Linked DNA regions of Cohaesibacter gelatinilyticus. The protein of the gene in region 1 interacts with the protein of each later gene in a pairwise test. Links are inferred from orthologs where the notes say so. Each region holds a gene or a part of one and is shown in the gene's direction. Other genes may lie near its edges.

What was found.
Region 2: the proteins of recR (region 1) and recO interact in binary tests that used the Escherichia coli proteins (3 or more experiments, as listed by UniProt). The link is inferred for Cohaesibacter gelatinilyticus from one-to-one orthologs.

The regions. Positions count from the first base shown.
Region 1 is NZ_OBEL01000010.1:10,706-13,966, forward strand. Bases 1-2,935 are described here. They hold recR (recombination mediator RecR), read left to right. Parts: upstream 1-1,113; coding sequence 1,114-1,758; downstream 1,759-2,935. Other genes in these bases: CRO57_RS23445 (DNA polymerase III subunit gamma/tau), read left to right, coding at 1-521; CRO57_RS23450 (YbaB/EbfC family nucleoid-associated protein), read left to right, coding at 650-970; CRO57_RS23460 (lipopolysaccharide biosynthesis protein), read right to left, coding at 1,762-2,935. Also shown: more of CRO57_RS23460, read right to left, coding at 2,936-3,015; CRO57_RS23465 (glycosyltransferase family 4 protein), read right to left, coding at 3,049-3,261. UniProt on the Escherichia coli protein: May play a role in DNA repair. It seems to be involved in an RecBC-independent recombinational process of DNA repair. It may act with RecF and RecO.
Region 2 is NZ_OBEL01000001.1:947,646-950,842, forward strand. What follows is about bases 267-3,137. They hold recO (DNA repair protein RecO), read left to right. Parts: upstream 267-1,268; coding sequence 1,269-2,006; downstream 2,007-3,137. Other genes in these bases: era (GTPase Era), read left to right, coding at 267-1,164; parC (DNA topoisomerase IV subunit A), read left to right, coding at 2,106-3,137. In the rest of the region: rnc (ribonuclease III), read left to right, coding at 1-256; more of era, read left to right, coding at 253-266; more of parC, read left to right, coding at 3,138-3,197. UniProt on the Escherichia coli protein: Involved in DNA repair and RecF pathway recombination.

The DNA.
Region 1 (3,261 bases):
ATGCCAGTCAGCAACAGACAAGCAAGCCCAAAACGGGCAACATGCAGATCACGCGTTTTGAGCAGATTGTCGGTCTTGCAGGCAAGAACCGTGATATTGCTCTCAAAATTGCGCTGGAACAGAATGTTCGCCCCGTATCCGTGCGTCAGGGCTTCTTGGAAATTGCCTTTCAGGATCGTCCTGATCAGGCATTGATTGCCAAATTGAACCGTCGTTTGCAGGACTGGACTGGTCAACGCTGGTCGATTGAAGTGTCACGCGAGCATGGACAGGATACGCTGTCGCAACGCAAAGAGCAGGCAGTCCAGAAAGCGCGCGATGATGCAGACGCTCATCCTACTGTTGAAGCTGTTCGAAAACATTTCCCGGGCGTAAAGATCGTTGATGTACGCATCAATCGGGATTTCGAAGAGGACTATCTGGCACCGGTTGTCGAAGATGCAGCAGAATTGACAGATCAGAATTTGCTGGAAATGAGTTTGCGTGACGATGACAGTTTTGGACTGGATGATGATCTCTAATCTTGTTTTCCTCAGCTCTTGAATTTGCCCCCTTGTAGCGGCATATAGATTTCAAACTCACCTGACGGGCCAAATTGGACTGGCCAATAGCTGCTTCGTGAAGCGTTGAGAAAAGAAGGATTTGCATCATGGATATGATGAAGATGATGAAGAAGGCCAAGGAAATGCAGGCCAAGATGGCTCAGATGCAGGAAGAAGTGGCCGAAATGGAAGCTGAAGGTACAGCAGGTGCCGGCCTTGTCAAAGTGGTTCTCTCCGGTAAGGGTGAGATGAAGGGAATGTCCGTAGATCCATCTCTCATCAATGCGGAGGAAGCTGAAATCCTGGAAGACCTGATCATGGCTGCGCACAACGATGCGAAGACAAAGGTAGAAGCAGCGATGCAGGAAAAAGTCCAGCAGATGAGCGGTGATCTGGGCCTCCCGGCGGGCATGAAAATGCCATTCTAGTGCCTGCCTCGCTGGTTTGCTTTCACAAGCCAAGGCAAAAGATTAGCGCCAGCAAGGAGTTAGACCATTCAAAGTGAGGTCAACTCATCGCGACATGGTCTAAAACTGGATCACGATTTGAAGAAAAAGACACAGGCAAGCCCATGGCAAACAGAGTAGCAGGACCGGAAATCGAAAAGCTGATCCAGCTTCTGGCCAAATTGCCCGGGCTTGGCCCGCGTTCTGCCCGACGAGTGGCGTTGCATCTGATCAAGAAGAAAGACCAATTGCTGGTGCCGCTGGCGGACGCCATCAATCAGGCCGTCACCAAGGTTCAGATTTGCGAGACCTGCGGAAATATCGACAGTGCCAGCCCCTGCACAATCTGTACCGATCGGCGGCGCGATCCTGCGCTTTTGGTTGTGGTTGAAGATGTCTCCGACCTCTGGGCGCTGGAGAGAGCAGGTGTTGTCAATGCTGCCTATCATGTTTTGGGCGGCACATTATCACCGCTCGATGGTATTGGACCGGACGATCTGAATATTCCCGGACTTCTGGTACGTACGGCCAAGGGTGACATTAGAGAGATCATTCTGGCAGTCAATGCCACCGTAGAGGGTCAGACAACAGCCCACTACATCACTGATCAACTGCAAAATCAGGCTAAGGATTTACAAGCTGATAATCCAACCTTTGAGAGAATCCGCATCTCGCAATTGGCACACGGAGTGCCAATCGGTGGCGAACTGGATTATCTGGATGAAGGCACACTCCTGCAGGCCATTCGATCAAGGACATCCTTTGAGTAGAACCTAACGGTTGGATACTGACCGATTCTTCATGCTTGCGCGCTTTAGCCATTGTCGGATCAAGAGCAACATCTGCAAGCTGGCAGCACAGCCAAACCAGCCATAGGCCCATGCAGCGCCTTCCGCACCTTGAACAGGCACCAAAATCATGGATGCGCCAAACGATGCGATCAGTGAGAAAAGGGCTGCATAGAGGCAGAGCTGGTAAGACCCGGCTGACGGCAGACAGAAGCCAAGAAATGTGCCCAGGAACACAGGCATGGAGATAAGGCCGATCGTGCAAAAAAGTGTGGAATGGACAGCAAATTCTGATCCGTAAACCACTCTCAATACCCATTCTCCAATTATCAGGGTGCCTAACCAGAAGATGATGCCCATTCCGATTGCAATGCAGGAACCAGTGCCGATAATTGCCCAAAACCGTTTGCCATTGGCTTGCTCATAGGCCGTGGCCAGAGGTGAGCGAACCGCTTGCCCCAGAACATTCACCACCATGCTGCCAAGCAAGATGAAATAGGTAAGAGCTGCAAAAATACCGAGTTCAGCCGTGCCAGCACTTTGTTCCAGCATCAACCGAGGTATATTGATGGCGATGGCTGTAGCGAAACTGGCCAACCCAATCGGCATCGCATGTTTGGCAAGAGAGAAGAGCGCAGATCCGCTTAGTCCGTGCCGCTCGGCATTCTTGTCGCGATAGGGTGCGGCCATGACAAGACGATCGAAAAAGAGTAGAACCCCAACCCAACCAGCTGCATAACAGGCGAGAGACAGAACAATGTCCTGACTGGTCCAATAAAGAAGAGCGAACAGGGCAGTGCTTATAATCGCACGCACCATCATGCTCTTGCCGACCTTGTCCATCTGGTTCACCCGTTGCGGCAGGGCATACAGCATGTCAGAGGAGGCTTCTGCCATTTTTGCAATGGCGACCAGCAAGATTACCAATCGCACTTGCGGGCCATCTCCAAAGATGAATGCGAGGGCAATGATAAGAAAGGTTGCCGGGATCAGACTCAGGAGCCGAAGGCGCCAAAATGTTCCAAAAGAATGGTCCTCACCACGATAGGTGACATAGACAGTGCGCAATGAAAGATTGAAGAAGATCTGAACTGGAGTGGTCAATGCCAATGCCAATCCATATTGGCCCACATGTTCGGCACCACCACCACGAGCGAGCAAAATAACCAGAAGCCATTGTAGCCCGGAAAACACACCCTGGCTTAAGAGCATCCAGATGAAATTCTTCTTCAGGGTCATGATCTGGCCTGATTGGCTTGAGGTTCAAGAAGTTCAGATGAACTGAGCTTGAGCGGTCAATTGATATTTCAAGGCACGATAACAGGCATCTCGACGTTTCTGAACAATCGGCTGCATATAGCGACGAGCATGCTGCAGATTGCGTTTGGATTGTTCTTCAAGCAGAGCGGGATCGTTCAGATTGTCGTCTACACGTTTTGTGAAAGTATCAATGCTCAATTCATTGACCATTTGCATGTCATCCAA
Region 2 (3,197 bases), on another replicon or contig:
GCTACGTGATGCCAAAACCACTTTGCAAGAATGGGTGCAGGGACGCAAATTACCTCCGCCTCTCTATAGTCAAGTCTCCCGTAAAGGTCCCGACCACGCACCAGAATTCATCCTGAAATGTGAAGTCGAAGGTATGGAATCTATCTTTGGCAACGGACCTTCGAAACGCATAGCAGAACAAAATGCAGCCCGTGCCATGCTCATACGTGAAGCAATCTGGAATGAGGATGGCGAACCGGTGGAAAAAGCAAAATGATCGATACACAAGATATGAAAACCAAGTGTGGTTTTGTTGCCCTTATCGGTGCGCCCAACGCTGGTAAATCGACATTGGTCAACAAGATCGTGGGTACCAAAGTCTCCATTGTGACACACAAGGTCCAGACCACCCGTTCCTTGATTCGCGGCATTGCCCTGAAAGGCGACGATCAGGTGATTTTCGTCGACACGCCTGGTATTTTTGCTCCAAAACGCCGTCTTGATCGTGCAATGGTCAACACTGCTTGGGGTGGAGCCAAAGATGCTGATCTTGTCGCCGTTCTTGTCGATGCTCGAAAGGGCGTTACCGAGCAAGTCGAGCGCATTCTGGAGGGTGTCAATGATATCAAGATGCCCAAGGTACTGATACTCAACAAGATTGATCTGGTGAAGCGCGATAGCTTGCTGGCGCTTGCTGCAAAGGTGAACGAGATTGCCGGGTTTGACCAGACTTTCATGGTATCTGCGCTGAATGGCGATCATACCGATGATATCCTCGACTATTTCTCCGATCAGATGCCAAAGGGTCCATGGCTTTATCCGGAAGACATGATCTCTGACTTGCCAATGCGTCAACTGGCAGCAGAAATCACACGCGAGAAGGTTTTTCTGCGTCTGCATGAGGAATTGCCATATGCTTCCACCGTCGAAACGGAGAAATGGGAACAGAAGCCTGACGGTTCCGTGCGCATCGAGCAAGTCATCTATGTTGAGCGCGATAGCCAGAAAATGATCGTTCTTGGCAAGAATGGCCGTAGCATCAAGGCGATTTCCATGGCGGCTCGTGAAGAGCTGAGCGAGCTGGTGGAAGCCAAGGTTCATCTCTTCTTGTTTGTCAAAGTGCGCGAGCGGTGGGTGGATGATCCTGAGCGGTATCGCGAAATGGGGCTGGAGTTCCCGATCTAGGTTCTATCTGACTTGATTTGCGAGCAACGCTCGAGTCACTTAAAAAGGAAAGCGCCGAAAGATCAGTGCTTTCCTTTTTTCTTTTTGCGAGCCAGGCTGCTGCCATGGAATGGACATCCGACGCTATAATTCTTGGAACACGCATCCATGGTGAGAGAGCGGTTATTTTGGAAGTAATGACCGCAGAACGTGGTCGTCATTTGGGGGTTGTGCGTTCGGGACGTTCGAAGCGCATGCAGCCCGTGCTTCAGCTTGGCAATAGTGTCCAGGTGACCTGGAAAGCACGCATGGAAAACCATTTGGGTCAGTTTACTGTGGAACCACTGCATTCACGTGCTGCCAAGCTCATGGAAAGCTCAATGGGAACCTATGGTATTCAGTTTCTCGCAGATCTGATCCGGTTGTTACCAGAACGTGATCCACATCCTTATCTTCATCGGGCACTGTCGGTTATTGTCGATGAGTTTACAGAACCGGATATTGCCGCTGAGCTGATGATACGTTTCGAATTGGCTCTTCTCGCAGAGCTTGGTTTTGGACTGGAGTTGGAACATTGCGCTGCAACGGGCCAGGCAGATGATCTTGCCTATGTTTCACCCAAATCGGGTAGGGCAGTGTGCAGTGAGGCCGGAAAACCTTATCATGATCGCCTTTTGGTGCTACCGCAATTCTTGCTTGGGCAGGAAACTGGCAATCGTCTGGCTTTTGCCGAAATCGAAAAAGGGTTTGTGTTGACGGATTTCTTTTTGAAGCGACACATCTATCACCCCAGAGAGTTGAACGAGCCCGCTATGCGCGAAAGCTTTATCAATTGCATACGCTCGCATCTGACACTGGATTGATGTCAAGTTAGTTTCCCCGGTTTTCCGCCGCTCTCAACCGCCAGAAGATTGCACGAATCGTGCAGATTCGCTATCCATCGCTGTATGGGAAATGATTTGATGAAATCTGGCGAGATTGAAAGCATCAATCTTCGCTCGGCGCTGGAAGAGCGCTACCTCGCTTACGCATTGTCGACGATCACGCAGCGTGCGCTGCCTGATGTCCGTGATGGCCTGAAGCCCGTGCACCGCCGCATCCTTTTTGCCATGCGGCAATTGAAGATGGATCCGAACGCTAGCTTCAAGAAATGTGCGCGTGTTGTCGGTGATGTTATCGGTAAATTCCACCCCCACGGAGATCAGGCGGTTTATGACGCACTGGTTCGTCTGGCACAGGATTTTGCCGTCCGCTATCCACTAGTTGATGGTCAGGGAAATTTCGGTAACATTGACGGCGATAATGCTGCGGCCATGCGTTATACCGAGGCACGCATGACCGAGGTTGCCCAGCGCCTTCTGGAAGGCATCGACGAGGATGCAGTCGATTTTCGCGAGACCTATGATGGCGAGGACAAGGAACCTATTGTTCTACCTGCCAATTTCCCAAATCTATTGGCAAACGGTTCCAACGGCATCGCCGTGGGTATGGCAACTGCCATTCCGCCGCATAATGTTTCGGAACTATGCGAAGCAGCTCTTCAACTGATCAAAGATCCGGAAACATCAGATGAGAAGCTGGTGGAACTGGTTCCCGGGCCGGATTTCCCAACCGGTGGCATGATTGTTGAAAGCCGCGAGCAAATTCTGGATGCCTACAAAAGCGGGCGAGGCGGCTTTCGTCTGCGCGCCAAATGGCACAAGGAACCTCTCGCGCGAGGCGCATACAATATTGTTGTGACCGAGATTCCCTATCAGGTGCAAAAATCCCGCCTGATTGAGAGGATCGCCGAACTGATTCAAAACCGGAAGCTGCCATTGCTGGTAGATGTACGGGATGAGTCAGCGGAGGATATCCGGGTTGTGCTGGAGCCGAAGAATCGGTCGGTTGATCCGGATCTTTTGATGGAAGCGCTGTTCAAGCTGACAGACCTGGAATCGCGGGTCTCACTGAACATGAATGTTCTGAACTCTCAGAATGTTCCGAAAGTTCTCAGTCTACGAGAGGTCATGCGGCAATGGCTTGATCATCGCCGCGAAGTTCTGATCCGTCGT